DNA from 3 places in the Mammaliicoccus sciuri genome. Region 1 is predicted to be linked to each of the others. Evidence: riboswitches for the same ligand, from Rfam matches in the RefSeq annotation. Region 1 holds a riboswitch; each other region holds the start of a gene.
What was found. Region 1 has a riboswitch for thiamine pyrophosphate ahead of MUA60_RS10780 (ECF transporter S component). Riboswitches for the same ligand answer to the same signal wherever they lie in the genome.
Positions count from the first base shown of each region.

Region 2: another riboswitch for thiamine pyrophosphate. It lies ahead of MUA60_RS01830 (thiamine phosphate synthase); the one in region 1 lies ahead of MUA60_RS10780 (ECF transporter S component).
Region 3: another riboswitch for thiamine pyrophosphate. It lies ahead of MUA60_RS01000 (3-oxoacyl-ACP reductase); the one in region 1 lies ahead of MUA60_RS10780 (ECF transporter S component).

Region 1 is NZ_CP094824.1:2,060,914-2,071,868, reverse strand. It holds gene purH (bifunctional phosphoribosylaminoimidazolecarboxamide formyltransferase/IMP cyclohydrolase) at 1-266, shown strand, start outside; gene purD (phosphoribosylamine--glycine ligase) at 276-1,529, shown strand; gene MUA60_RS10790 (energy-coupling factor transporter transmembrane component T family protein) at 1,623-2,414, opposite strand; gene MUA60_RS10785 (ABC transporter ATP-binding protein) at 2,404-3,807, opposite strand; gene MUA60_RS10780 (ECF transporter S component) at 3,819-4,394, opposite strand; TPP riboswitch at 4,486-4,590, opposite strand; gene MUA60_RS10775 (hypothetical protein) at 4,662-4,787, opposite strand; gene auxA (lipoteichoic acid stability factor AuxA) at 4,935-6,233, shown strand; gene MUA60_RS10765 (class I SAM-dependent rRNA methyltransferase) at 6,581-7,753, shown strand; gene MUA60_RS10760 (hypothetical protein) at 7,826-8,362, shown strand; gene MUA60_RS10755 (carbohydrate kinase) at 8,516-9,607, shown strand; gene MUA60_RS10750 (pseudouridine-5'-phosphate glycosidase) at 9,607-10,524, shown strand; gene MUA60_RS10745 (phosphocarrier protein HPr) at 10,661-10,927, shown strand; gene ptsP (phosphoenolpyruvate--protein phosphotransferase) at 10,927-10,955, shown strand, end outside.
Region 2 is NZ_CP094824.1:392,281-403,235, reverse strand. It holds gene isdE (heme ABC transporter substrate-binding protein IsdE) at 1-335, opposite strand, end outside; gene MUA60_RS01845 (NEAT domain-containing protein) at 332-1,906, opposite strand; gene isdC (heme uptake protein IsdC) at 1,906-2,589, opposite strand; gene MUA60_RS01835 (HNH endonuclease) at 3,126-3,971, opposite strand; TPP riboswitch at 4,153-4,261, shown strand; gene MUA60_RS01830 (thiamine phosphate synthase) at 4,334-4,924, shown strand; gene MUA60_RS01825 (NAD(P)/FAD-dependent oxidoreductase) at 4,917-5,828, shown strand; gene MUA60_RS01820 (IS3 family transposase) at 5,836-6,699, opposite strand; gene MUA60_RS01815 (transposase) at 6,708-7,244, opposite strand; gene MUA60_RS01810 (DUF488 domain-containing protein) at 7,385-7,738, opposite strand; gene MUA60_RS01805 (fructose-1,6-bisphosphatase) at 7,888-9,843, shown strand; one part of gene MUA60_RS01800 (IS3 family transposase) at 10,010-10,684, shown strand; one part of gene MUA60_RS01800 (IS3 family transposase) at 10,687-10,955, shown strand, end outside.
Region 3 is NZ_CP094824.1:222,295-233,249, forward strand. It holds gene MUA60_RS00985 (transposase) at 1-234, shown strand, start outside; gene MUA60_RS00990 (IS3 family transposase) at 243-1,106, shown strand; partial or broken gene MUA60_RS00995 (LLM class flavin-dependent oxidoreductase) at 1,136-1,606, opposite strand; gene MUA60_RS01000 (3-oxoacyl-ACP reductase) at 1,637-2,389, opposite strand; TPP riboswitch at 2,499-2,600, opposite strand; gene MUA60_RS01005 (NAD(P)-binding domain-containing protein) at 2,735-3,883, shown strand; partial or broken gene MUA60_RS15485 (PTS sugar transporter subunit IIA) at 3,935-4,330, opposite strand; partial or broken gene MUA60_RS01010 (PTS fructose transporter subunit IIC) at 4,441-5,896, opposite strand; gene MUA60_RS01015 (BglG family transcription antiterminator) at 5,976-7,838, opposite strand; gene MUA60_RS01020 (YkvR family protein) at 8,045-8,341, shown strand; gene MUA60_RS01025 (LLM class flavin-dependent oxidoreductase) at 8,347-9,312, shown strand; gene MUA60_RS01030 (acyltransferase family protein) at 9,498-10,955, opposite strand, start outside.

The sequences.
Region 1 (10,955 bases):
AAACTGTTGGTGTAGGTGCTGGACAAATGAATAGAGTTGGTTCTGCAAAAATAGCAATTGATCGTGCAATCGAAATGAATGAAAATGTAGCCTTAGCTTCTGATGGATTTTTCCCAATGGGTGACACTGTAGAAACAGCTGCTAAAGCAGGTATTAAAACAATTATCCAACCGGGTGGATCTATTAAAGACCAAGATTCAATAGATATGGCAAATAAATATGGCATCAGTATGGTATTTACTGGTATGAGACACTTTAAACATTAGGAGGTCAATATGAAAGTACTTGTTATAGGATCAGGTGGAAGAGAACATGCGTTAGCTCAAAAATGTCAATCGTCTAAATTAGTAAATGAAGTCTTTGTCATTCCGGGTAATGATGCAATGGAAGAAGTTGCGACAATTGTATCGGATGTTCAAGAAAATGACCATTTAGCTATAAAATCTTTTGTAGAACAAAACAATATTGAATGGGTAATAATAGGACCGGAACAACCTTTAATAGATGGATTAACAGATGCATTAGAGGAAACAAATGCTAAAGTCTTCGGACCAAATAAAGAAGCAGCACAATTAGAAGGTTCTAAAGAATTTGCGAAAAAAATTATGAAAAAGTATTATATACCAACTGCAGAATATAAGACAATCACAACAAAAGAAGAAGCAATCAATTATGTTGAGCAGTGTAAAATACCTATCGTACTTAAAAAAGATGGACTTGCAGCTGGAAAAGGTGTAATCGTTGCTTTAACGCGAGAAGAAGCACGAGAAGGCGTAGAAACTTTATATCAAACACCTCATGAAAAAGTCGTATTCGAAGAGTTTCTTGATGGAGAAGAATATTCAGTTATGACATTTGTGAATCAATCATATGCAGTTCCATTTGATTGTATCGCCCAAGATCATAAACGTGCATTCGATGGTGATAAAGGCCCAAATACTGGTGGAATGGGTGCATACTGTCCAGTACCTCATATTACGGACGATGTATTGGAAGAAACGAATCAAAAAATCGCACAACCTATTGCGGATGCGTTAGTGAGTGAAGGCATTAACTATTTTGGTTTGATTTATATTGGCGCAATTTTAACAAAAGAAGGACCAAAAGTAATTGAATTTAATGCAAGATTCGGTGATCCAGAGGCACAAGTATTATTGACTAAATTAGATTCTGATTTTATTGAAATATTAAACAAGGTGTATCATAAAGAGCCAATAACATTAAAATGGAAAGATGAAAGTGTTGTTGGTGTCGTATTAGCATCTAAAGGATATCCAGGTAGTTATGATAAAGGATATTCAGTTGAAGGTTTAGAACATGTAGATCAATATTTTGTGAGTGCTTTGAAGAAAAATTCAGAAGGCAAGTATGAAAATAATGGTGGACGTGTCATGATTGTTATCGGTACAGGTGACAATATTGAAGCGGCTCAAAAAAATGCATATGAACAAGTCAAATATATTAAAAGTGAACAACTATTCTATAGAAATGATATTGGACATAAAGCATTAAAAGCATATAAATCATAAATTAAAGGCTGAGACAACAAAGTTTGTCTCAGCCTTTTCATTGCGCTATATTTCATTCTTTTAGGGAAAGGTATGGTCAAATATAACGCAATGTTATCGAATATCTGAAATGTGTGTTATAGGTAAATAAACATTTAATAAATATGCGACAGCAACGAGTGCAATCGTCAATAAGATGAAATATAAATCATTTTTAGTGAAAGGTACTTTATAATAGAAAGTTCTTTTGCCGTTTGTGAATCCTTTTGCTTCCATCGCAACAGCTAACCTATGTGATTTTCTTATACTTTGACTTAATGTTGGAATGAGTAAATGGTGAATCCATTTTAAGCCTTTACGATTGCTTTTATCTATAACTGCATATCGCATTTTTAAAGCTTGTCTTAACTGCATAAAAGAACTAAACATAAGCGGTATCATGCGTATAGAAGCCATGAAAGCATATGCGATTTTAGGTTTTACTTTTAAATGTTGCATGAAACTATAAAACACATAAATGATTTGCGAAGTAAATGGGATAACCATGCCGTAAAATGAAATGACAAGTGTACGCATGGTTACGTGAATACCTCTCAAAAAGCTTTCTTCAGTAATATGAATAATACCAAACTTGAAAATTGTTTCATTTCCTTCACCATAGAAAATCATAAATAAGGAAGAAGTGAGTCCGAAAAATAAAGTGATAGCAATGACGATTAATAGTGGCAACCATCTCACGCCGCTCATGAAGATTAGATAAAGGAACATAATAATCGTTAAATAAAGCATGAAATCAAATTGATGAATAAATATCGCATAGAAAAATAGTATGACACCTAATATAAGTTTCGTTAGAATATTGACATCATCAATAAAAGTACGGTATTTCTTCCAATTAGTTAACATGAGATTCACCACCGCTTACATGTAATTGCTCGTCTTTGATTGTTAATCTTCTAGTAGCATAGCGATTAATAATCTCATTTTCGTGCGTAATCATTAAGATAGTTTGACCATGTTGAACGCGTTCATGAAATAATTTGATGAGTTCAAAGGTATTGTGACTGTCTAAACCGAATGTTGGCTCATCAAGTAAAATAATTTCAGAATTCGTACTTAATGCAGTTGCGACACTTAATCTTTTTTTCTGTCCTATTGATAATTCGAAAGGATGCTGGTCTTTCACATGATTAAGTTTTAATAACGTCAACATGTTTTGGGTCTTGTCATGAGCTGTTTGTTTATCTTGATAAGCATAATTGATAAATATTTCGTTATATACAGATGTTTCGATGAATTGTAATTCTGGATTTTGATATACGAAATACATATGTTTAGAAGCATCTTTTACTTTTTTAATCTGTTTGTTTTTATAAAATATTTTACCATTATATTTAATGAGCTGCATCATCGTTTCTAATAATGTTGTCTTACCTGTTCCATTTGGTCCAGTTATTGTAAGCCATTCGCCACTTGAAATCGTTAATTTATCTATACTAAATAGTTTTTTGGAGCCACGCAGTACATCTAACTGCTCTATATTTAACAACGGATTGTGCTCAGCAGTCTGTTCAGATAATTTTGGGGCATATTGCCACGAGTTAGGGTGCCAAACACCGTATTCATTTAAAATGTCTGTATGATGATCTAATATATCTTGAGGTGTACTATCATGTGTGATTTCACCATTTTCATTCATTACAATAACTCTATCTACATAATTCCAAATATAATCAACTTTATGTTCTACGATTACAACAGTTTGATTTGTCCAATGTTCCATAATCAAATCCCATAGTTGTGTCGTTGATTGATGATCAAGCATTGCTGTCGGTTCATCAAGAAATAACGTATTTGTATCTTGTAATAATATAGAAGCAATCGCTAATTTTTGTTTCATACCACCACTTAAACGATTGATTTTAAGTGAAGGATCAGCATTTAAATTTACCTGTTTCATGGCATTTTTTATAAATCCGTCCATTTTATCAGGTTCGATGTTCATATTCTCAAGCACAAATGCTAATTCTTCTTTAATCTCAGGCATACAAAACTGCGTATCAGGGTCTTGAAAAATAACACCTGGAAGTGAATCGATATTGATTGAATCAACTTTCATCGGTATGTCCATCGATCTCGGTATAATACCACTTAATATATTTAATAACGTACTTTTACCAGATCCACTTGGACCTAGTAAAAGTACTTTTTCTTTATCATTAATATTGATGTTTAAATTTTTAAATATAATGCGATCATCATCAGGATACTTTAGTCTTAAATTTTTTAGTGATAACAATTGAATAACTCCTATAATAAGTCATAATCTTTTTTAGATGCTGGTCTGAACAATTTCGTAACACCAGTTTGGTCGAGTGCTTTTACAATTGCATAGCCTAATGCACCAGCAACGATTGCACCACTTAAAATTCTAATCGTAAACATTAAAATAACATTCCATAAAGCAACGTCACCTAAGTAATTATAGAACCAATCAATTGGTAACGTAATAATACCTGCAGCCATACCAGCTATAACAGCAACTGATAATTTTCTAGATTGATATCGAACAGCTAAGAAGGTGATTTCACAAGCTAAACCTTGTAATAATGCGTATACAAATGTTGGAATATCGAATTGGCCCATTACAATCGTTTCGCCAGCACCCGCAGCAAATTCAGCAAGAATTGCAACACCAGGCTTTTGAATAATTAAATAAGTGACAATTGCTGCAATAAACCATACACCATATACAGATTGTTCTAAGTGTAGACCGAGTGGTTTTAAAATTTCATAAGGTATCCATAAGAACTTATAAATGATTGCAAACAAAGCACCAATTAATACAGTTACTAAAATATCTGATAACGTTAATTTCTTTGACATGTTATATTCTCCTTTTAAATAAAAAAATGTGCACTCCTATATCTAAATAGAAGCGCACAAAAATATTGTTATCATTTAAAAATGAATATTATATGATTTACGAACACTTTCCTACGCTAGTATCATCTAGATCAGGTACAAAGGGTTCAGACCTTTTCATGTCTGTCTCAGTTTCAAAACACCCCTAGTGCATTTATTAATTTGTTATCCATACGATAAGTCTTATTAATCTATTTGTCAATAGTAAATCATAAAACTAAAATTCATTTATTCAAATGTGTCTTGTATATTTTCTTTTGTTTCATCCTGACCTTTGTTGTTGTCTTGCTTATTTTCTTGTTCTTTCTTTTTAGCTTTTTCTGCTTCTTCTTTATGCTTATCATTATGAGTCATAATAACACTCCTTTAAAATGTATGATATTATTATATACCCAACTACATATAAGTATTAAACTTCTTGCTAGTACTTGGGACTGATTTTCAATATAATTAAAGACAATTGAAAATGAAACAATTATAATGTTCAATGAGGTGAAGAACATGGCTATAAAGAAAAAAAGCTGGGAAGTTCATTTTAGTCGAATTATAGGTATATTTCTTTTGATTACTGGATTACTTATACTTTTTAATGCGCCACGTATTAAAGACTATAATATCAAGGATTCAAGTAATATCCATATCAATAACATTTGGGACTTTTTTGTAGCTTTTTTTGATGAATTAGTAAGAATATTGCACCATTATATTGGTAACTTTCCAGTTATCGCAGCAATAATTGTATTGCTATTTGGTGTGTTTGTATTATTAGTAGGACGTACTTTAAGAAGAACGACGCATTACGATTATGATATTTCTGTATTTTATATCGGACTGACAATTATTTTAATGATTGTTATTATGATGACCATGTTCCAAGTATATAGTTTTGCATCTTTCTTATTTATTATTCCATTTGCAATTCATGTGGGATATGTCGTTTATAAAAATGAGCTAAATCCAATGCATCGAAAGAAACAGTACTTATGGATTATCATTTCTTATGGATTATGTTATTTCATTTCACAATTTGCAATGAACCATAATATCGATGCTCAAAATGTAAAGCCTATAGACGTTATGAGTGTTAACTTATTCTTCATTCTGTTGTGGTGTCTAAGTCAAATGTCAGTTTGGATTAGTTTATATTTAAGAAGATCTTTACCAGTAAGCGATGAAGACATTGAACAATTTCATGAAGAAAGATATTCAAGAGTTAAAAATAACCGCTTAACAAGAAAAATATATACTTTAGCAGAAGGTTTTTACCAAAAATTACAGAATTTCAAACAGGCGACTTTAGAAAAATTTAATTCTGAAGAGGCAATTGCTAAAAGAAAACGCCGTAATGAAAAATGGATAGAGATTATTAAAATCGAAGAAGACGATATTCCAAGATGGATGAGAAGACCGAAATGGTTAAAGAAAAGCTATATAGAATGGATAAGTACTGTAGTTTTATTCTTATTTACATTTATAGAGTTTAATAACCGTAATGGTTTATTCTTATCAGGTGAATGGAAATTATCTCAAATTCAATATGTTTTTGAATGGTTAACATTATTTATTATGATGTTATTGATTATCTTATATGCATACTTCAATTACACGACAAATTATAAGAATAAAAATAATTTTGGTAAATTGTTTGTTATTTCAGCATTATTCTTTGAAATTGCAACGACATTCTTTGTTTCAGCAATTCAAACTTCACAATTTTCCGTGTTTATCACACCAATTTCATTTTTACTATTATTATTTGTAACACCAGCATTTATCATTCACTTGAAAAAATCATTTTAATATCTTACACGATATAATTAGACACTTTATTGAGCACTATGCGCTTAATAAAGTGTTTTTTATTTTATAATTTTCACGAGCAATTGCTGTAATTAAAAGTTTAAATATGTAATAAGTAAACTATTTTAATGAATTTATTCAAAAAATGTATTGCGTGGAATAATCTTATCCTTTATACTAACTTTAGTAAGCGTTTACATATAAGGGGATCAAAACTTTCTGGGGGAAATTTTGATTAATAAAATTCGGTTAACAGAGTATTCTAAAGGGGAATACTCTGTTTTTTGGTGTTTTGAATAATATACGTTATAATATGTGAGACATTTCGAAAGGATGGCTAATATATAATGAAACAATTAATGCTCAAAAAAGGAAAAGAAGATAAATATTTAAGAGGATATCCTCTAGTAGAAAAAGACGATGTTTTTGATATGCCTAAAATGGATGAAGGAGAATTAGTTGCGCTTGTTGATGCGGGGAAAAAATTCATTGCAACTGCATATTATGGTGAACAAAATAAAGGTATAGGCTGGGTATTATCATTAGACTCAACTGAAAAGATTGATCATAACTTTTTTGTAAAGTTATTCGAAGAAGCTAAAAATGATAGAGCATATTATGAAAATGTAGATGGTATCAATGCATATAGATTATTTAATGCAGAAGGCGATGGAATTGGTGGACTGACAATTGATCATTATGACGGTCATTTATTAGTTCAGTGGTACTCAGTAGGTATATATCGATTGAAAGATAGAATATTACCTGCAATTAAAGAAGTCTTCGATTATAAATCAATTTTTGAAAAAAGAAGATTTAAAGGAATGGAAACTGCTTCAGACTTCGTAGCAGGTGAAGCACCAGAATTTCCATATGTCATAGAAGAAAATCATATGTTCTATAATATTAATCTTGATGATGGACCTATGACAGGTATTTTCTTAGATCAAAAAGACGTTAGAAAAAAATTAAGAGACCACTATAGTCAAGATAAAGATATATTGAATTTATTTAGTTATACGGGTGCATTTTCAGTTGCAGCAAGTGAAAATGCTCGTTCAACTACAAGTGTGGATTTAGCTAATAGAGCTAGACCATTAACTGAAGCAAACTTTGGTTTAAATACAATAGATCTTAATCAGAACCATATATTTATAATGGATGTATTTGATTATTTCAAATATGCTTTAAGACATGGTTTAAGTTATGACGTTGTCGTGATTGATCCACCAAGCTTCGCACGTAATAAGAAAAAGACTTTTAGTGTTCAGAAAAACTATCCTGAATTAATTGAAGGTGCATTAGAATTATTGAACGAGAGTGGTAACTTAGTGCTAAGTACAAATTCAAGTGCTTTCCCACAAAAAGCATTCAAAAAAATGATAATTCAAACATTAGATCAATTAGGTGTTGATTATACAATTTCTGATGTAATGGGATTACCTAAAGACTTCAAGAGTCATCCACACTATAAACCAAGTAAATACTTGAAAGTCGTATTCGTACAAATAAATGGTTAAAATTTCCTAGTTCGGGTATACATTATTATAATAATGTTTGAATATAATCGAACTGTGAGGAGAATGGAAACAATGGGAATTTTCGATAAAATTACGACAAAAGCAGGCAATAAAGCATTTGGTATACAAGAAATAAAGAAGCGTTCTGAATTACCAACTTCACAAGAAGAATTGTTAGAACGTAGAAAAAAAGCTAAAGAACTTATTCATAAGAAGTCATTAATGTCTTCAGCTGCAAATGTCGTACCAATCCCAGGACTTGGTGTTGGTATGGATATTAAATTAATGGGCGATATCATTGAAGATATTAATAAAATTTATGGATTAAGTCATAAGCAAGTTAATAAAATGCAAGATGATTTAAAACAAAAAGTTTTAACATCAGCTGCAATGAGAGGTAGCCAGTTTATTGGTCAAAAAGTAACGAATGCAATGGTGAAAGTTATATTTAGATCAGTCGTAAAAAGAGAAGCGGCAAAACAATCAAGATGGGTACCATTAGTTGGACAAGCAGTTGCTGGTTCAATTAGTTATTATTTAATGAAAAAAATGGGTGAGGATCACATTAAAAAATGTGAAACAGTCATTCAAGACTTTATAGGTGAATAGAATATTGAAAAGAAGCTAAGGCATTTTGTAATGTCTTAGCTTCTTTTTTGTGTAATTTTTTATTTTATATTTGCAATTATTCTAAAAACGCTTTATAATCAAAAAAGCAAACTAAAGTTTGAAATATAAACAAATGTTTGTGAGGTGAAATTGATGAATGAAAATGAAAAATTAATTCTTAACTTAATAAAAGAGAATCCTTTTATATCACAACAAGAGTTATCAGATAAAGTTGGTTTGTCTAGACCTGCAGTTGCAAATATTATTTCAGGTTTAGTTAAGAAAGAATATGTGCAAGGGAAAGCATATGTATTAAACGAGCAAAATCCAATTGTATGTATTGGTGGAGCTAACATAGATAGGAAATTTCATATTACAGACGATTTAGTGCAGGGCACTTCAAACCCAGTAACTTCTGAAACTTCTATTGGTGGTGTTGCTAGAAACGTTGCTGAGAATTTAGGACGTATCGGTGAAGATGTTCTGTTATTAACGACTTCAGGTAATGATGCAGAGTGGCAACATATTTCTGATTTATCATCACCATTTATGAATGTAGACTATGTTGAGAAAATCTCTAGTGAATCAACGGGAAGTTATACAGCATTGTTAGATCAACATGGTAGTATGACGATGGGGTTTGCGGACATGTCAGTATATGACAAAATTACGCCAGAATTTATGATTAAAAACACATATTTACTCAATAAATCAAAATGTATTATTGCAGATTTAAACTGTCCTAAAGAGACGATAGAGTTTTTATGTTCATATGCAGAGAAGAAAAAGATTAAATTAGTATTGATTGCAGTTTCAGGCCCGAAGATGAATCGTCTACCTCATAATTTACATGCTGTTGATTGGCTCATATTAAATAAAGATGAAGTTGAATCATTTGTAGGTAAAGATGCACAAACAGAAGCGGAATTAATTCAATACATTGGTGAAATTAGATCACTTGGTGTGAATAACTTAGTTGTGACATCAGGTAAAGATAAGATTATTTATGATGGTGATGAAGGTCAACGTCAATTTGAAGTCAAAAAAGTCGATAATGTCGTTGATGTAACAGGTGCCGGTGATGCATTTACATCAGGTTTAATTTATGGATGGTTGAAATCATATGAAATCGACAAAATTATTGATTTGGCAAAAGCAAATGCATCTAAAACAATTCAAACAGCTTATACAGTCAGACAAGATTTAGATAAAAAACAATTAATTAAGGACATGGAGGCTTTATAATGGAAAACTATATTCAATTTTCAAAAGAAGTAGAACAAGCAAAAGAGGAAGGTAAAGCAATTGTTGCTTTAGAATCTACAATTATTTCACATGGTATGCCTTATCCTCAAAACGTAGAAATGGCACAAAAAGTAGAACAAATTGTAAGAGATAATGGTGGGGTACCTGCAACAATCGCAATTATTGATGGAAAAATTAAAATTGGATTGAGCGAAGATGAATTACAATTATTAGCAAGTGCAGAAAATGTAGCAAAAGTTTCTAGAAGAGATATCGCTGAAATATTAGCAACTAAAAAAATTGGTGCAACAACAGTGGCTTCAACAATGATTTGTGCTCAATTAGCAGACATTAAATTCTTTGTTACTGGTGGTATCGGTGGTGTTCATAAAGGTGCTGAACATACAATGGATATTTCTGCAGATTTAGATGAACTTTCTAAAACGAAAGTAGCTGTCATTTGTGCAGGTGCTAAATCAATTTTAGACTTAGACAAAACATTAGAATATTTAGAAACAAAAGGAGTACCTGTAGTTGGATATCAAACTGATGAACTCCCGGCATTCTTTACAAGAGAAAGTGGTCTTAAATTAAACACAAGAATTGATGAAGTAAGTACAATTGCGAAACTTGCAGAAGTACAATGGGACTTAGGTTTAGAAACAGGTATTGTTGTCGCTAACCCAGTACCAGAAGAGGATCAATTAGAACCAAGTTTCATCAATGGTATTATTGACAAAGCAGTTGCTAAAGCTGAAGAAGAAGGTATTCACGGCAAAGATTCTACACCATTCCTATTAGGTGAAATCGTTAAGCAATCTGGCGGTAAATCATTAGAAACAAATATTAAACTTGTTGAACATAACGCTAAAATTGGTACACAAATAGCAGTTGAATACACGAACCTTCAAAAATAAAGAATAATCAGCTCAAATAATTGCATACTTATGTAATATGATTGAATTGTAAGTGGTTTTTTGATATTCTTTAATCGTATAGATAAAATTTGATTTTATACAAATTTAATATAGGTATCAGAAGGAGACAATAAAAATGGAACAAAATTCATACGTAATTATTGACGAAACGGGTATTCACGCTAGACCAGCAACAATGTTAGTTCAAACTGCATCTAAATTTGATTCAGATGTACAATTAGAATATAACACTAAAAAAGTTAACTTAAAATCAATCATGGGTGTAATGAGCCTAGGTGTTGGTAAAGATGCTGAAATTACTATCTACGCTGAGGGTAGTGATGAGAAAGAAGCTATCGAAGCAATTACTGAAGTATTATCTAAAGAAGGATTAACTAAATAATGTCTGAATTATTAAAAGGTATAGCTGC
Region 2 (10,955 bases), 1.3 Mb from region 1:
AACACAGGATCCATCTCAGATTTAATTGTTGTAACCGTTAATACATGTGTTGGATTAAGTGATTTCACAACTTCAACATTCGGTTTCTTAGGCTGACCAATTTCAGGTACATCTTTGTATCGCTTCGGTAAATCTTTATAAGTTGTCGGTTTACCTACGATATCTAAATCTAATGCATCTAAAGTTTCCGTTAAAGCTACAGTAGTTGGTACGATTCTGAATTCTTCTTTTTTCTGTTTACTTGCAGGTTCTGATGATTTACTAAAGTTGATATTACATGCCGCAAGTAGACAGCTACATATAAGGATTAAACTTAATAGCGATTTGATCTTCATTTAGATGCTCGCTTCTTACCTAAGAAGAATGAACCAGCTAATAACAATACTGCACCACTGAAGATAAGTGCATATGTCATCGCATCTCCACTGCTACTTGTTGAAGGATTAACGAGTTTCATGTTAGTTGAACCATCTGCGTTACGATCGAAACTTGGATTAGCTTTATCTGCAGTTGTAGAACTTGTTGCATTGTTATCACTTGTCACAGCTTGATTTGTAGGTGTGGCAGTTGATGAACTATGATTTGTTAAACTATTTACTCCAGATGAAACATTCGAAGATTCGGATTTTTGGTCATCTGTTTGTGTTGTCTGATTGTGTTGAACATTTGTAGAATCATGACCTTTAGTGTCATCATCTTTACTTGATGTGCTAACAGGTTGTTGTTGTTCATCACTTGTGCTTGTATTTACATTGCTAGATGCCGCTTCTTTATCAAATTCAATTCGTGTTGTGTAATGATTGTCGTAATTAATTGCTGGTACAAAAATGTGAACTTTAGATGTCAGTACTTTTAAATCTTTCGGCATTTCAAATCGAATGATTTTTGTATCTGCAGATTGATCTTCTGACACAGTTGTGACATTTAATTTCTTATCATGATCGAATAATTCAAACGACTTCCAATATGAAGCTGATTTCAATGTGATTTCTACATATTGTTTACCATTTTCTTCAACAATACGTGCAGGTTTCACCATATATTGGTCCATATAAGAGATTTCACTTGAACCATTTTTATAGACCATGTAACCTAATGTTGAAGTTGCTTTTTCTTGTTGAGTTGATCCTTGGTTGGAGCCAGACGGATTTTTAACTTTATCAGGAATTGGCACTTCTTTTTTTGTTATCGGCTTTTCATCGTTCTTTGGTGTTGTGTTCTTAAGTGTATCTTGCTTTGGAAGTTCTGTTTGTCGTTTCTCATGATTTGAATCCTTTGAAGGTGCTTGTTGTGTATCTTCTACATTCTGATTCGTATTATCCTGCTTTTGGTCAGTCATTGATTGGTTTGAATCATCTTTCGCTTTATCGTTTTTATCTACTTTTCCTGTATCTTGTTGATTTGAATTCTGAGTTGTCGGTGCACTAGGAATAACTTCTTTAAAATTTACATGAGTTGTATATTTGTTGTCATAATTGATTGCCGGTACAACAATGTGAACTTTTGAAGTAAGCGATTGGCTACCTGGTTTAACTTTAAACTTAATGACTTTAGTATCAGCTTGATGGTCTTCTTTAAATGTTTGAATGGCAATCGCGCCTGATTCATCATACAGTTCAAATGACTTCCAATAAGAAGCACTTTTCAAAGTCATCTCAACATACGTTTCCCCATTTTCAAAATATACCTTTGCTGGTTTTACCATATATTGATCCATATAAGAGACTTCATTTGATTTATCTTTATTAACTACAAAATCAATTGCCTTACTTTCCACTGCTGATGCTTGTTCTTCTGCTGCTTCAACTTTTTTCATTGTTGTATGACTAAGCGGTTCATAAGTATTGAATGCAAGAGTTGAGAATAATAAAGAAAACGCTAATAGTGACTTAACACTTTTCTTCATTAATTATGACCTCTTTTCAATTTTTTATTGAACATAAACGTAACGATTAATAACATACCTGCAACAATTGGAAGGACTGTGATCATTACCGGTGTGCCTGCGCTCGTTTGAGGATTTTTCACATCTTGTGAAGTTGTAGTAGAACCATTAGATGGTGTACTACTATTTGAACTAGAAGATGCAGCTGCTGTTGAATTCTTAGAAGCATCACTAGATGAAACTGCTGCAGCTTGGCCAGAAGGTTCTTTCACGTCAAATGTGATTTTGTATTTGTTATCGTATAAGAACGGTTTACCATCGACTTTTTCATTGATATAAACATCAATTGTTCCAGCAAGTTGTCCAGATGTCGAATTCACTTTGAAGCTAGACGTTCTAACGTCTGAACCTTTGTCTTCACTTACGATACTCTCAGCAGAACCATCAACTGTAATACCTTTAATCCAATGGCTATGATTCATCGTTAATTGAAGTTGCTTTTCACCATTCTTAACAACTAACTTACCTGGTTTATTAAAATAATCATTTGCAATCGAAACATCTGAAGTACCATGTTTCAATACTGTGTAATTAACGTCATAAGTACCATCTTTCACATCAGCAGAAGCCACTTTACCCACACCTACTGATAATAAAATAAGTACTAATAACCCAATATTTAAAAACTGTTTTAACCTTTGCATAATATACCTCCTTTGTAAATTTATTGAAATTCTCCTTCCACCTTATAATTTAATTGATAATGGTTATCAATGTCAATGTTATTTTCTATTTTAATAAATAATTGATTATGCGAATTTTATTTCACGAAATTTAAAAATTGTTAGAATGGAATAATTTAGGATGTGTTAATAATCAATAATCGGGTAAATAATATTATTGATTATTAACAGATAGTAGTTACGAGGTAGATATACGAATTGGTCGTGCCAATAAACAGAATATAATGAGCGTGATTTTATTCATAGGAATTTAAAAATTTCCCATGGAACGCGCACTTATATTTATTGCTGCTAAACTAAAAAAGATGGAGAAATAGTTTTTAAAAAAGTCATAACACATCTTAATCTATACTTGAATTTAGTGAGAGATACTTATTAAAACAAAATAAGACACAACATTTTTATGTTGTGTCTAGAAATTAAAATATATTTAATTTTGAATGTGAATTTTTAGAAACTTCATTTGATATTTAAATTATTCTTATATTCATATTGAATCATCTTAAAATACCATACATTCTATATAATTCTTTCAATGTTATATCAATACCTCTTTCACTATATATATCTTTTCTATTGTTAAAGAAATATTCCAACATTTCCTTCTTATCTTTATTAACTGCATGATGAATTCTTCTATGGCAATTCGGACATAAGCTTACTATGTTTTCAGAAAAATCTATTGAGAGATCATATAGACTTTGTGCAGCCATGGGTATTAGGTGATGTGCTTCAACGTGTGGATTTCTGTCCCATTCATTAATAAAAGTTTTATGATTTTCATCATATTCACATTGATAATTACTATTTATTTTGGCTCTTAAACTTTCATTGTAATTTCTTGGATAATATAATTTATCATGCACTAATTTTTTATTCTTTCGTTTTACCTTCTTAACTTCACTCTCACCAAAATTTATTAAGTTATTTGTTTCTTGATTTGGATTTGGATTATTTAATAATAAATCAACTTCATCTTCATTTATAGAATTTAAACTTGTTAAATAAGATAATAAACACCCTATAGTTGCACTATAAAAATGATTAGTATTTTTATTGAATTCTTTAAAACCTTTTAATTCAGTTATCTTCAATAACTTTTTATATGTTTCAAAATCTTCAATGGATTCTATTGTTTCGTTAAAAATTAAATTATAGCCTATGATTAATCTTACTAAACTTCTCTTATATGAACTTGCTTTCTGACTACCTTTAATTGCTTTACCCGCTTTATTTGTTAAGTCTTCTGCATATTTTTCAAAATTCTTTAATTCATGAGCATATTTCTCTTTAGTATCTACATATTCTTTATTTTTTGTAGAAATATTATGGAATTCAAACATATAGTACTCCTTTGACCTTTTCTTATATATTATCAAATTTACTATTAAATTTGTACAATTTATTCCAAATATTAAAATAATAACAATTTATAGATTAAGATTATTGTGGTATTTACCAGACTAAAAATATAAATTTGAACATTCTTACTTTTATATGTACAATGGATGTAATAATTGAATAAATGTCCACTGGAAGTGCCTTATTATAGGCTGAGACTGAAGTAGTGACTTCGGGATTCCTTGAACCTGATCCAGTTCATACTGGCGTAGGAAAGTGGCGTATATAAGCTTACTTATACTTATAATTAAATTTTTACGCTATTTTTCTATACAGAAAAATAGCGTTTTTTTTATTTGGAGTGATTTCATTGTTTATTGCTGTTACACCGTATAAAGACTTAGATGTTGATGATTTAGAACATTATATAGAGATTGCTGAAGAGATTGATTTGTTGTTACTGAGAGTGCCTATGACACGTGATGATCTATGCTGGGTGCTTGATTATTTATTAGCACATGGCTTTCCAAAAATGAAATTAATGATTCATTCTGATATAGCCATACTTGAAAAATATGATTTAAATTTTATTCATTTTCGTGAAGATGACGTGCATGCATTTGAATATAAAAAGCTTCACCCTCATATATCCGTTAGTATGTCTACACATTCAGCAGAAAGTGTGAAACGCGCACGTGAGTGGTCTTTAGATTTCGTGTTCTTTGGTCACGTGTTTGAAACGCGTTCTAAACATGGTCTTAAACCAAGGTCTTCTAAAGAAATAACAGATGCAGTATCTATAGATATTCCTGTATATGCAATTGGTGGCATAGATACGCATTCTATTAAGTCGTTACCTCATGGCTTTAAAGGTGTTTGCGCAATTTCATTTTTCAGAGATCGAAGTTTGCGTGAAACTCAGTTATTAAGAGAGGAGTGGCATACATATGTATGACGTGTTAATTGTTGGCTCTGGCGTCATGGGCATGTCTATTGCACGTGAATTAGCACTTAAGAATGATTCGTTGTCTATCGCTGTGATAAATCGGGATGTGCCTGGATTACACGCATCTTATAAAGCAGGTGGCATGTTAGGTGTACAAAATGAATTTATTGAAGATACACCTCTTTATCAACTTGCATTACGTTCGAGAGATTATTTCGAATCACTCAGTCACACGTTATATAAAGAAACGAATATCAATATTGATTATCAAGCGCACGGTTTAATTAAAATGGCCGCTTCACGAGATGATATCGACAGTTTAAAAGCGCAATATCGTTTTTTGAATAAACGCGATCGTTCAGTTACGACGTTAGATAGTCAATCACTTCGTCATCTTTCAAATCATACGATTTCTTATAATCATAAAGCGATTTATATTCCATATGATGGACAAATTAATGCCAATCAATATGCTAAAGCATTGTTGAAATCTATTGAGTTCAAAGGAATTGAACGCATTTATCATACTGAAGTTAAATCTATACATCGCTTAAATGATGCGTTTAAAGTGCTCACTGCAAACCAAATTTTACTTTCCAAAAAAGTCATTGTTGCTGGTGGTGCATGGAGTCATCAGTTATTAACCGACTATGAAATTGAGCCAAAAGTAACAGGTGTTAAAGGCGAAGTTCTAATGTTAGAACATCCAGACTTAAAATTAGAACAAACACTTTTTATGACGAATGGCTGTTACATTGTGCCGAAACGTGGCAATCGATTTTTAGTGGGTGCGACGAGTTATTTAGATGACTATACTGTCGGCACATCAGTTGAAGGAGAAAATTGGTTAATGCGTCAAGCATGTAAATACATTCCATTATTATCAAGTAGTGTACTGAACCCAAAAATCTAAACCTTAATTAGTATATTATTTCAAAGGTTTGTCTCCTGTAATTTTTGGGAGATAAGCCTTTTAATTTTGATTTGATTCTTTCGTTATTATAAAAATCGATATATCGATGAATAGCTTGTTCAAGGTCCTGAAAATCTTTAAATTCTTGGCCATAATACATTTCTTGTTTAAGTAACCAAAAAAAGTTTTCCATAACTGAATTATCTAGACAATTACCTTTTCTAGACATACTCTGAAATATTTTATGGTCTTTTAATAATCTAGTGTATTGTGAATGTTGATAATGCCAGCCTTGATCTGAATGAATCGTTAAACGATGATCTAGGTTTGGACGACGCTTTATCATTTCTTTTAATGGATTGATGACTATATCTAATGTAGGACGACTTGAGATTTTAAAGCTGATAATCTCTGAACTATATAAGTCCATAAAAGGTGATAAATATAATTTCTGACCATTCATTAATTTGAACTCTGTAATATCTGTTACGACTTTTTGAAATGGGAGACTTGTTTTAAATCTACGATTTAATATATTTTGAGCTACTTTACCAACTTTACCTTTAAAGGAACGATACTTACGACCTCTATGTGTGAACTTTGTACAAGTTAGATTATGTTCTTTCATAATTCTTAGTACTTTTTTATGATTTACGATAAGACCTCTATTTCTTAGTGCTTGTGTAACACGACGATAACCATAGGTATGGTTCGATTCTTCACATATTTCTTTTATTACTTGAATCAATGTTTCATCTTTATCAGCTTTACTAAATTTATTTATCCAATAATAGTATACAGATTTAGCTATTTGAGCGACTTTAAATAAGATACTTAATCGTATATTATATGTTTCATTTAGTTCCTTAATGACCTTTACTATTTCTGATTTTTGCTTCCGTAAATGTCGGTCAAGGCTTGTAACTTTTTTTGATAAGCTATACCTGCCTTTAACGTCTCATTTTCATTTCTAAGTCTTTCAAGTTCTTCACGTTCATTTTCATTTAAAGGTAAATTTTTATTATCTGATTTAGATCGTTTTTTAGTCATAGTGTGAGATCGTCCCTTTTGTTTATTATCTATATCAAGACGACACTTTTCATCAAATTGATGTTGCCAATTGGCAATGATAATAGGATTAATAATTCTAAAGTGATTCGCAGTATCTTGATAAGACAACATATTTTCTTGTCTAAATTTTAAAACAGATAATTTAAATTCGCTAGTATAAACAGTATTTCTACTTTTTATTTCTAAACCTTCTTCTCCAAACTCTTTATATTGATTGACCCAAATCCGAAGGACAGACCAACTTGAAATACCATATTTTAAAGCAATTGTTCTATAACTTTGATGTCTTTCTAAATATTCTTTTACAAGTTTTAGTTTGAATTTAAATTCATATTTTTTCCTCATTAGAATGCACCCCAATATTTTGATTTGTTTAGTTCAAATATTTGGGTTCACATCAGAATTGGGCTATCTCTTGGCTTTATTCAGGCGTTAAGCCATGACTTTCGCTATCTCTTGGCTTTATTCAGCACTTAAGCCATGACTCACCCATCCAATATTTCTTTCAACACGATTGCTTGATTGTGTTTTTCGTCTTTAGCGCCATACAGAATGATGAGTGTTTGTTTATTGTCTTTATATATTTCTTTTAGCTTATTTAAAGCTTCTTGTTGATCTCCGGATTCGAGTTCTTGTTTATATTTTTCTTTGAATGTTTCAAATTTGCTTGGTTCGTGATTGAACCATTTTCTTAATTCACTAGAGGGCGCGATGTCTTTTAACCAATGATCTAAATTTGCTTTGTCTTTAGATATCCCTCTCGGCCATACTCGGTCCACTAATACTCTTACACCTTTTTCATCAAGATTATTATAAATCCTATCTATTTTACATGCCATGAATGATCGACTCCTTTATATATATTTAGCCTATAGAAGTGAATCTTAAACCATAAAAGAAAACGCTTAATGTGTTATACTATATCTCAAATGGTAGGTTTAATTTATAAATAAAAAATCTCGAAATGATGAACGGAGTGAATTTTTTTATGACTCAATACGACAGCCAGAATTTAAAAGAAAAATACTTAAATTTATTAGCAGAAAAGTTTGATGAAGAAGAAAAAGTAGCAACTGAAATTATTAATTTACAATCTATTTTAGACTTACCTAAAGGAACAGAACATTTCGTAAGTGACTTACATGGTGAATATCATGCATTCCAACATGTTTTAAGAAATGGTTCTGGTAATGTGAGAGCTAAAATTAATGATATTTTTAAAGATACACATTCTGAAGAACATATTAGCGACCTTGCTGCACTCGTTTATTATCCGGAAGAAAAATTGAAACTTGTTAAAAATCAATTTGCTTCGAAATCAGAATTAAATGAATGGTATATTGAAACAATTCAACAGATGATACATCTTATATCATACGCTTCAAGTAAGTATACACGTTCTAAATTACGTAAAGCTTTACCAAAACAATTCGTATACATAATCGAAGAGTTATTATATAAAAGCAATGTCTATAATAATAAAACGACTTACTACGAAACAATTGTTCAAAAAATCATTTCACTAGGTCAATCAGATAAACTGATTATTGGTTTAGCATACACAATTCAAAGATTAGTCGTTGACCATTTACATGTTGTAGGAGATATTTATGACCGTGGTCCTGAACCCGATAAAATTATGGAAACGTTAATCAATTATCATTCTGTTGATATCCAATGGGGTAACCATGACGTATTGTGGATTGGCGCTTATGCTGGTTCAAAAGTATGTTTAGCAAATATTTTAAGAATATGCGCACGTTATGATAATTTAGATATTATTGAAGATGCATATGGCATTAATTTGCGACCTTTAGTTAATTTAGCTGAAAAATATTACGGCGATAATACTGCATTTCATCCAAAAAAACATGCCGACAAAGAACTATCAGAAGAAGAAAAACTTCAAATCACTAAGATTCATCAAGCAATCGCCATCATTCAATTTAAACTAGAAAGTCCAATTATTAAACGTCGTCCTTCATTTGATATGGAAGAAAGACTCGTACTCGAAAAAGTAAATTACGATAACAACGAAATTACCATTTATGGTCAAACGTATCAGTTAGAAAATACGTGCTTTGAAACCGTTGATCCAGCAAATCCAGCACAATTAAATGAAGAAGAAGAGGAAGTCATTAATAAACTTCTACTTTCTGTACAAGAATCCGAAAAACTGAAACGTCATATGAACTTTTTAATGAAAAAAGGTAACTTATATTTAAAATATAATGGTAATTTACTTATCCATGGATGTATTCCTGTAGATGAACAAGGTCATATGGAAGAAATGGAAATTGACGGTAAAGTCTATAATGGACGAGAGTTATTAGACCAATTCGAATATCATATTAGAAATTCATTTAGTCATAAACATGAAACAGATGACTTATCTACAGATTTAATTTGGTATTTATGGACAGGTAAATATTCTTCATTATTCGGTAAACGTGCCATGACAACATTCGAAAGATATTTTATAAAAGATAAAGCATCACATAAAGAAGAAAAAAATCCTTATTATTACTTAAGAGAAGATAGCGATATGTGTCGCAAAATGTTAGAAGAGTTTGATTTAGATCCTGAACAAGGTCGTATTATCAACGGTCACACACCTGTTAAAGAAATTGATGGTGAAAATCCAATTAAAGCAAATGGTAAGATGATCGTTATAGATGGTGGATTTTCAAAAGCTTATCAATCTACAACAGGAATCGCCGGCTATACATTACTGTATAACTCATTTGGTATGCAGCTCGTTGCCCACAAACACTTCGGTACAAAAGAAAATGTACTACTCAACGGGGCTGATGAACTATCCGTTAGACGTGTTGTAGATGAAGAACTCGAAAGAAAGAAAGTTCGAGATACAAATATCGGTGCCAAACTGCAAGAAGAAATTCAAATGTTACAAGAATTAATGTCATATCGTTATATAGATTAAAATAACCGCGAAAACTAACAGTTCACGTTAGTTTTCGCGGTTTTTATTATATGTTATTTGAAAAAGAACATATGACTTTTCAAATATTAGCGCACGATATCTCGCAGTGTATTATTCCCTATAGAGTAGACATTAAAAAAACTAAAACTCTATAGGGGGTATTTTTATGTATAAAACTAGACTACCTGTTAAACTGTATCAGGAAATCTTCGATTTGCATGAAAAGGGTTATTCCTTTCAAAATATAATTGATAAGTTAAATTTAGATATTAGTGATAGTGTGATTCGATTTAAATATAAAGTGTATAAGCAACATGGTATAACAGCACTTATAAATAAGAATCGAAATAAAATCTATACACGCGAATTTAAAGAAAAAGTTGTTAAAGAATATCTAGAGACTAATAAGACGTATTCAGATCTAGCAGCCTATTACAATATTTCACATCATGCTACTTTAAAAAATTGGGTGGAAAAGTATACTGAAGGAAAGGAAAATAAATCTTATTTTCCATATCTGGAGGTAGACACTATGAATACTAGAAAAACAACATTTGAAGAGAGAATTGAAATAGCTAAATATTGTATTGAAAATAATAGAGACTTTAATAAGACAGCTGAAAAGTACCAAGTTAACTATTCACAAGTCTATAATTGGGTAAAAAAGTATGAAAAACATGGTGATATTGGTTTAGTAGATGGTAGAGGTAAAGGAAAACCAGTTGAAGCTTTAACTAGAGAAGAAGAACTTGAATTAAAAATAAAAGCACTTGAACAAAGAAATAAATTTCTCCAAATGGAGAATGAGGTATTAAAAAAGCAGGAAGAAATAGAGAGGCAGTTGATGAATCGAAAATCAAGCAAATAGCAGCATACAAGACAATCGAAGCATTAAAAGATAAGTATCCAATCAAATGGATATGCGCCGCACTTGAAATATCGAGAGCAAGTTATTATAAATGGAAAAACAGAGAGGTTTCAGAATCTGAAAGATTCAATAACGAATTAAAAGATGAGATTTTCAGGATTTATCATGAACATGATGGCATATATGGATATCGAAGAATTTATATTTATCTGAGATTATATACTAAATTCCAGGTTAATCATAA
Region 3 (10,955 bases), 1.1 Mb from region 1:
CATCAATTTGATGAAAAGTGTCGTCTTGATATAGATAATAAACAAAAGGGACGATCTCACACTATGACTAAAAAACGATCTAAATCAGATAATAAAAATTTACCTTTAAATGAAAATGAACGTGAAGAACTTGAAAGACTTAGAAATGAAAATGAGACGTTAAAGGCAGGTATAGCTTATCAAAAAAAGTTACAAGCCTTGACCGACATTTACGGAAGCAAAAATCAGAAATAGTAAAGGTCATTAAGGAACTAAATGAAACATATAATATACGATTAAGTATCTTATTTAAAGTCGCTCAAATAGCTAAATCTGTATACTATTATTGGATAAATAAATTTAGTAAAGCTGATAAAGATGAAACATTGATTCAAGTAATAAAAGAAATATGTGAAGAATCAAACCATACCTATGGTTATCGTCGTGTTACACAAGCACTAAGAAATAGAGGTCTTATCGTAAATCATAAAAAAGTACTAAGAATTATGAAAGAACATAATCTAACTTGTACAAAGTTCACACATAGAGGTCGTAAGTATCGTTCCTTTAAAGGTAAAGTTGGTAAAGTAGCTCAAAATATATTAAATCGTAGATTTAAAACAAGTCTCCCATTTCAAAAAGTCGTAACAGATATTACAGAGTTCAAATTAATGAATGGTCAGAAATTATATTTATCACCTTTTATGGACTTATATAGTTCAGAGATTATCAGCTTTAAAATCTCAAGTCGTCCTACATTAGATATAGTCATCAATCCATTAAAAGAAATGATAAAGCGTCGTCCAAACCTAGATCATCGTTTAACGATTCATTCAGATCAAGGCTGGCATTATCAATATTCACAATACACTAGATTATTAAAAGACCATAAAATATTTCAGAGTATGTCTAGAAAAGGTAATTGTCTAGATAATTCAGTTATGGAAAACTTTTTTGGGTTACTTAAACAAGAAATGTATTATGGCCAAGAATTTAAAGATTTTCAGGACCTTGAACAAGCTATTCATCGATATATCGATTTTTATAATAACGAAAGAATCAAATCAAAATTAAAAGGCTTATCTCCCAAAAATTACAGGAGACAAACCTTTGAAATAATATACTAATTAAGGTTTAGATTTTTGGGTTCAGTACATTCTTGAGCTTTATGATATCTATCATCATGCTGAGGTAAAGTTTTCATACTATGATTTTGAGCTTCTATATCTGTCATAGATGTTACTAAGTTCCAACCAACACGACCATTCGTCGCATGATCGAGCGTTAAAATTTGCCTAGCCGCAGTATAAGGGTTTGAAAATGAACTTGAAATTGTTGAAACTAAACCAATATGTTGTGTAACTTGTGATATAGCAGTCAAGTTCACAATTGGATCTAACCAGAATGCTGGTAATTCACTATCTGACTTTGCAGGGAATGACTGATTATCTGCAAAGAACACGGCATCTAATAAACCTCTTTCTGATAGTTGTGCTAATGATTGATAATAAGAGATATCACCAATTTGTTCGATAGAGGAGTCTTCCATAAGCCATGCTGCTTGATGATGGCCACATCCATATAATAAGACACCAATATTGAGTTGATCACTTCTTAAATTACGCATTTCTATTCTCCTTATCTCTCTTTTGGAATTCTAGTTCATTGTTAAGCCGCCATCTACAGTATAATTTTGACCAGTTATACCATTTGCTTTATCAGAAGCAAGGAAGCTCACCATATTTGCGACATCTTGTGGTGAAGTGACTTTTTTAAGAGGTGTTGATTGAGCAATTAAGTCAAATACTTCAGGTGTTGTTACAGAGCTGGCATCGGTTGTTTTGAGTAGGCCACCAGAAACGACATTGGCTGTAATGCCGTATTGACCTAATTCAGCAGCGATATTACGCGTGAAACCAATTAAGCCAGCTTTCGCAGTTGTATATTCGTGATAAGGTACGACAGGATTTTGGAATAAGTTCGTACCGGTGCTAATGACAGCACCTTGTTTTCTTTCAATGAATTGTGGTGCAACACTTTGCACGATATTAAATGCTGCTTTTAATGTGCCATCAATTTGTTGTTGATAGTCTTCCCATGCAAGATCGACGAATGCTTTTTGTTTTACTGGGTCAAATTTAAAGTTAACTAAAGCATTGTTGACGACGACATCAATTTTTCCAAAATGTTTCGTGCCTTCATCAATTAACTGATCAACTTCAGCGCGATTCGTCACATCCGCTTGAATAGCAATCGCTTGTTCTGTTCCGATTTCAGCAACTAACTGTTCTGCTAATGCTTTACTATTATGATAATTAATGATGACTTGATGTCCTTCAGATGCTAATGTACGTGCGATTGTTGCGCCTAATCCTCTACTACTACCTGTTACTAAAATTGTTTTTGTCATATGTAACACTCCCATATAGAATTTTAAATAAAAAAATACACAACCTTCTCGTAAGAAAGTTGTGTAAAAACAAAGATATTTATAAAAAGGGCATAGTCATCTCTATAAATTCATTTCACAAACACTTTCCTACGCTAGTACGATCTAGTTCAGGTTCAAAGGGTTCGAGTTCATACTCATCTCAGTTAAAAAAACACCCCTAGTGCATCTATTTAATTACTATCAATGTATAGTTTTTAATAATCGATGTCAAGTTTGTATAAATGTTCAGTTGCAAACGATAGGTAAAATCGGTTATGATATAAAACGTACTGATTACGATTTAAAAGGATTAAAGGTGATATGATGAAGTGGACGATAGTAGGTGGTGGCATCCACGCGATAACGATAGCATTAGAATTAAAAGTTAAAGGATTAAAAAATAAAGATTTAACAATTATTGACCCGCACGATGTGTTCTGTCATCAATTTGACCATCGAACAAAGAATATTAGTATGCCTTATTTAAGGTCTCCAATCGTACACCATGTTCACCCAAATCCTTTTCATTTAAAACAATATTTTAAGAAAATGGATTATGCAGGTGGCATTTATGGTAAGTATAAGAGACCGAAAAGAGATATGTTTATGGACCATACAGCAGAACAAGTTGAATATTACCGATTACATGAATGTCATGTTAAATATACTGCAATAGATATAAAGAAAGATCGAGATAATTGGTGTGTCGTATTGGAATCAGGGGAGATGATATATACAGAGAATGTCATCATCGCATCTGGTTGTAACCATAAGCCAAAGATTCCAAAAATGTATGAGCATGCACCAGATGTACAACATATTTTTGAAGATGCAAATATTCAATTTAAAGAAAGTTCTCATGTTGTAGGAAGCGGGATATCAGCTGCACATTTAGCATTAAAATTAATTTATCATGACGATGAAAAGCATGTGCATTTATGGACGAATAAGCCGCTAGAAATTCATGATTTTGATGCTGATCCAGGGTGGTTAGGACCTAAAAATATGGCAAGCTTTACAAAAGTGATAGATCCAGAAGAGAAGATGGATATTGTCTTAAAAGAACGTCATAAAGGTTCGATGCCACAAGAATTATTCATTAGATTAAAGAAATATGTGAAAAAAGGAAGACTAACAATACATCTCAATGAATTAGATCATATTAACAATCATCAAATCATAACAGTAGATGGGAAACATATAGATTATGACCATATATTATTGGCAACAGGATTTGATAATACTTTATTAACACAACCAATATTAAATCGTTTAATTCATGAATATGAAGCACCACTCAATAAATGTGGGTATCCTGAAATTAGTAAACATTTAGAATGGCTGCCGAATTTATTCGTATCAGGTGGATTAGCTGATTTAGAATTAGGACCTTTTGCTAGAAATATTATGGGTGGCAGAGAAGCGGCACGCAAGATAGGTGAAAAGTATCATGAAATAGAGCAATGCAGTTAGACTTATCAGATATAGAAAAGCCTGGAACATATGCGTTCCAGGCTTTTAAAATTAAATTTCCTTCAAAATGTTATAAATAGATTCTGTGCTTTCAGCGTTGATTAATTTTTCTCTTGTATCATCGTCCATAAGCGTACGTGACAGTCTTTGTAATAACTTCAAGTGTGTGTCGCTACTATCATTTGGTACAGTAATTAAGAAGATGATCTTAGGTTGTGTTTCATCTAAGCTTTCCCATTCCACACCGTGTTTGTTATTCAGTACAGCTACGACAGGCTGTTTGACAACATTTGATTTAGCATGCGGGATGGCTACATTCATGCCGATTGCTGTTGTTGATTCTGATTCGCGTTTCAATACAGCTTCTTTTAACACTTGTTCATCGTCTATAAAGTTGTGATGTTTTAAATTGTGAATCAGTTTATCGATTGCGTCATCTCGAGACATTTCAGCATCTTCTATTGTGATGACTTTTTCGTAAAAGACTTGTTCTGATTCTGTCTGAGTTTCATCATTTGAAGTGGATGTTTCTTTTTGATCGTTATCATCTTCATCTGATCCCATAAATGATGTTGTGATACCGCTATTAGATGATTCCATTTCAGGTGTTGCAACGGTTGCTTCTTTTTTCTTTAATAAAAGTGTAACAAGCATTGTAACAGTACTTCCGATGATGACAGCTATAAAGAACCATAGTATTTTATCGATACCACCAAGGACAGCTACAATTGGACCACCATGTGCAACTCTATCGCCAACGCTACCTATTGCTGCGATGGCTGCTGCAACCATTGCACCAATCATATTTGCAGGAATAATACGTAATGGGTCTTGTGCGGCGAATGGAATAGCACCTTCAGTAATACCGAATAAGCCCATTGTAAATGATGCTTTACCCATTTCAATTTCACCTTTATTAAATTTACGTCTATTGATAAAAGTAGCAAGACCTAAACCAATAGGTGGTGTACATACAGCTACTGCAACCATACCCATAACGGCATAGTTTCCTTCAGCAATTAAAGCTGATCCGAATAAGAAAGCAACTTTGTTTACTGGACCACCCATATCGAATGCAATCATAGCTCCGATAATAAGCGCTAAGATAATACTATTTGTACCTTGCATACCTTTTAACCATGTTGTTAAACCTTCAAAAATACTCGCAATCGGTGCGCCGATAACAAATATGAAAATAAGTCCTACAATAATTGAAGAAATAATAGGAATAATGATAATTGGCATAATCGGTGCCATCGCTTTAGGAATTTTAATGTTTTTAATCCATTTAGCAATATAACCTGCTAAGAAACCAGCGACAATACCACCTAAGAATCCTGCACCAGCTTCACTTCCGTAAAAGCTACCATCAGCAGCAATTGCGCCGCCAATCATACCTGGTACTAAACCTGGTTTATCAGCAATACTAACTGCAATGTAACCAGCTAGAATTGGAACCATAAAACTAAATGCTAAACTACCGATATTTTCAATAGATTTCCAGAATGAATCATCAGGAATTTTAAGACCTTCAGGTGTTGTATGCCCACCTAAAGTTAAAGCAATGGCCATTAATAAACCACCAACTACGATAAATGGCACCATGAATGAAACACCATTCATTAAATGTTGATAGACCATTTGTAGACCACTTTTTTGATCTTCGTCATCATGCGTTTGTTTATAGCCACCTTTTTCATGATGAATATGTGCATCTTGATCGATGATGCGTTGAATTAATAATTTAGGGTTGTGAATACCTTCTCTAACACTTTCGTTAATTAATCGTTTCCCGTCAAATCTTGATAAATCGACTTGTCTGTCAGCAGCGATAATAATACCATCCGCTTCTCTAATTTCTTTTGATGTCAGAACATTTTCTGCACCGACACCACCTTGTGTTTCTACTTTAATATCTATGCCCATTTCTTTTGCGGCTTGTTCTAATTTTTCTTGAGCCATATAAGTATGTGCAATCCCGTTTGGACAAGATGTAATTGCTAATATTTTCATAACGTCAGCTCCTTCTTAATTCAATTGTAAACGCATTCACTAAAACATAAAAAAGAATAATTGCCGTTAGTAGTGGCAATTATTCTTTAAAACGATCGATAATATATTGTTTGAATGGTTCATCATCTAATTTTAGTAAATGTTTAACATCTTGTTCTGTTAATGCAGCAATACTGTGTATGATTTTTTTCATTACTTGTTTATCTTTGTCTGCAATAGATAAGAAGAACACTAAATGAACTTTATGTTGCTTCCATGCTATATCTTGGCGGAGTCTAAACATTAATACATGTGACTTAAAGACTTTAGTAGGGTCGCCATGTGGAATAGCAATGCCATTTCCAATATAAGTTGATGAGAACTTCTCCCTTTCTAGTGCACTTTCAATATACCCACTTGATATGGCATGTTGTTGATTAAGCAAAAGTTCCACATGTTGGAATATATCAACAGTAGAATGTATGTCTGTTTCGATTGGTACCGATAGAAAGTCGATAGGCAATAATGCGTCGTTGTTTAAAACAGGGTTTTGCTTTTGATTTAAAATGGTTTGAAATTTATGAGCATCTTCTTCTGAAAATAAAGGCGATACTTGAACAACTTGCACGTTACTTGGTATATGTTTCATATCAATTTCGTGTGTTGTAACGAGTATATCCGTATTAGAGAATGGGTAAGTTGAAACGGCTTCAAGTTTAATCGTATCCGTAATATTTATTTTATGGTTTAACTTTTGAATTTTTGCTTCTAACAAGCTAGAAATGCCCAGTCCATAATAACAAGTAATGACAACATTAAATTGATCTTGTACATTACGATCTATCGATGATTGAAAATGTAATGCTAGAAAGGCTATCTCATCTTCACTTAAATTGAGTTGTGCATCTTCTTCCAGTAAATGAACCGTTTCATATAAAGCGTTGAACACAAATGGGTATTGCTGTTTAATATCCTCTGTAAGCGGATTGTTAATATAAACGTTCTTAACGATACGCAAATATGTTCTGCTAAAATGTGAATAAACATTTTCACGAAGTACAGCATCTTGCATAAAATCAATACCAACTTTGGCATTCATTTGATAAATTAAGCGTTCAATATAACTTTGAATAAATATTTGTTTAAAGCCAAGATCATATTTATCAAAATAATAGCTAATAAAAAATGAAAATAACTTCGCTGTTTCATCGCTTAAAGTGTATTTAAGTTGTCTATTAATATCTTCTATAATTGCCCGGGAAATGGCCAATGCCTCTTGATTAATATCCCATTGTTCAGTTGTATCGTGGATTCTTTTGAAAATAATGATCAGGTGTACGAGCAACTGTTTAATATGTACTTTTGAAGTTTGTATATGGTGATGCTCTAAATGTTGTTCCATAATATGCATCATTAATTCGCTATGCACTTTTGGAATTTCATTCAAAATAAAATCCTCTACTTTAACATTGTTTGTAGAGAGTTGGTTTAAATGAAGAATAGCATTACGAATATCCATTTCATTGCCACTTACCGTAACACCTTTTCTTTTAACAAGTTTAATCGCAACGTCATAAGATTCACACCAAGCTTGAATTTGATTTAAATGATCGACGAGTTCATTCTTCGTTAAAGCATAGTCATCAGATAATTGTTCAAGCGTAACTGATTGTTTATACATTAATAATTGATAAGCCATCTTGATGAGTGTTTGACCATTCTTTTCCGTATATTGATTTAGAATAGATTCTATCTCTTCAGTTTGATACAACTCGTGATTTAATTGATAACCACGCCCTTTAATACTGATAATGACATCTTTAATTTCACTATTAATATATTTAATATCGCTTCTTACAGTTCTATTTGAAACATTCAAATAGTCAGCTATTTCAGTCCCGTTTAAATAACTATCGCGATTTAAAAGTAATAGTCTCATTAATTTCACATGTCTTTCTAACAATAATCCCACCACATTTCAAGTACACATTTAGATTCATATTATATTGTAAGCGTTTAATGAATGAGTGACAAATAAATGATTGATTAGCTAGAGTTACGAGATACTTAATCTAGTATTCGTGTGCTATAAACAGAATGCATGTATTATATCTTTCGACATATTATACTGAACTTAGATAATAAATATAAACTTTGAAGGTGACATAATTGGTTGAAAATATATATTTAGATGAAACGAAAATTCCATTAACATTTTTTGAAGACGAAACTGTAGATGGTTTATATAAAGTAACAATTGAATTTAATGTAACGAGTGAAGCGTATCACGATATTGCAGTTTTGCTATATAGAGGACGTTTTGATGTTGAAGTTCCGGATAAAGATAAGCAATTTAAAGGTGAAATCTATAATTATTCAACGTCTTTAACAAATTTATATAAGGACAATCAAGTTGCGGTGTACCATCTTGTGCTTAAAGAAATACGAGAGGACCAAAAGGGATGAATGGTATGAAATTGAGTATACTTGATCAATCACCCATTTCGCCTGGTCAAACAGCGAGTGACGCTTTTAAAGATTCTTTGGCATTAGCACAATTAGGAGAGAAACTAGGTTATGAAAGGTATTGGTTAACTGAACATCACGGTTTGTCTAACCTTGCAAGTTCAGCGCCAGAAGTATTACTTTCTTATATTGGTGCGCATACAAACCGTATAAGAATTGGTGCAGGTGCCATATTGTTACCACATTATAGACCGTATAAAGTTGCCGAGCAGTTTAATACTTTGGCTACTTTATTTCCTAATAGAGTAGATTTAGGTATAGGTAGAGCACCTGGTGGCTCAGCTGAAGCAACGAATGCATTATCGACGCAGTTTTTGAAGCAAGTGTGGGCTTTACCAGAACTGTTAGAAGAATTATTGATGTTCTTGGAGGGGCAGTTTCCTTTAGATCATGAATATCATAAAGTAAACGTGTTACCTCAACCTGATGTACCATCAACACCATGGTTATTAGGAACAAGTGAGAAAAGTGCTTTACTTGCTGCTAAAAATGGCATGCCATATGTGTTTGGAGCTTTTATGAGTGATCAAGATGGCCGTGCAATTGTGGATCGTTACCGTGAACATTTTGAACAAAGAAATCAAGAAACACCTAAAGTGATTGTAACGGTATCTGTCATATGTGCAGAGACTAATCAAGAAGCGGAAACACTTGCTATAGAAAGTTTAATACCTAAAGCACAAGGTGAAGATAAAAAAGAAAAAGTACAAACGTTTGATGCGTTAAGTGAACGTGAAAAAGAAATGCTTTATGACATGAAAGACAATATGATTATTGGTGATGTCGAAACCGTTCAATCAAGACTTCAAGCGATTCAAGCAGAATATCAATGTGATGAAATCATGGTGAGCACAAATACAATAACACATGATGATAGAATGCAATCTTATAGATTATTAGCACAAATATAAATACTTGTTTCAGAACTCAAATATGATATTAAAGGGTGATTTCGTATGATTTTATTAATAGGAAAAATCATCATCTCAGTCGGTCTCATAGTCGGTTCAATTATAGAAGAAACAATACGAGCTAAACGAAAGAAACAGTCTAGAACAAAATAAGGTTCTAGACTGTTTTTTGTTAATTTCATGTATCATGACTTGATATGTTTATTAATTTCGGATACGAGTGCTTGTACGCCTTTATATTCTAAATGCACGCCGTCATAGGCGAAGTATTCTGAATGGCCGTGTGCTTTACTATACCAATCTATCAGTTTGACGTTCTTATGTGCTTGAGCAATCTTTGATAATTTCTCATTCACACTTTGTTCCCAATCTCTTGGTACGTGTGTATTCACGACATATACATGCGCATTACCAAACATTTTAATGAGCTTCGTCAAATCATCAAATGAAAAATCTCCATTCGTACCAAGTTCAAGTACAACTTGTTGATTGGCTTTGTTAAATGTACTGTATTTCTCTTGAACGAGTGGGATAGCATCATTTAAATTACGACCGACTTTACCATCTATTATTGCATCTGGATATGCTTTATGTATTTCTTCGCCGATATCAACCATGACGGAATCACCGATAAATAACATCTTATCTTGATGTTTCCCTTTATGATTAATGGTTTCTTCGCTATTTACATTAATTTTAGGAATAGGTAATATCAAACTATTTTTATGGTCGTGATTTGAAACTTTAAAAGTCGTCTTGGCATGATGATGTTGCGTTTGTTGTAAATAATCAAAATGTCCTGAAAGTATTGTTAACATAAGACCAATTAATACTAAAATAATGCTACTCTTAGCAATGAGTGATTTTAATTGAGCTTTTCCAGGTTTGAAATATGCTAACCCACGTACTCTAATGGGTACTTCAACATAGCGATATGAACATTCAGCTAACAGTAACGTTAATACGATTTCTATCAATATCATATAAAAGGGGATTTGACCTTGAACGAAATGTTTATTGATAAATGTTATGACAGGGTAATGCCATAAATATAAACTATAAGATCTCTGTCCAATCCATAACAATAATCGATTACCTAATACTTTAGATAATAATGTGCTAGGGTGAACAGCACTCGCAATGACAGGTAATGAACTTAAAGAGATAAGATAAATACCACCAAAGTATAACCAATTGTCATTGGATGAAACAGTCAACATAAAGTAAATTAATAGCGCAATTGAAATACAACCTATCGTTTCAATTCCAATCTTTAACGGTGTTATAATTTGCTGTTTCAATCTAAAAGGCGACCATATGTATGCTAGTAATACACCTAATAACAAAGTTTGTAATCTAGTGTCTGTTCCAAAATATACTCTTGAATTATTAACATTCGGTTCAGCAATTAATATCATTAACAATAAAGAAATAAGAGAAGCTATAAATACAACTAAAACAAAATGCCTTTTTAACTTTTTAATGCGAAGTAATATCATTAATAAAATTGGCCAAAAAACATAAAATTGTTCTTCAATCGCTAAACTCCATAAATGTTTAAGTGGCATCACTTTGAAGCTATCAAAATAACTAACATGATGAAAAATATACCACCAGTTGGATACATAAAATAAAGCAGCAAA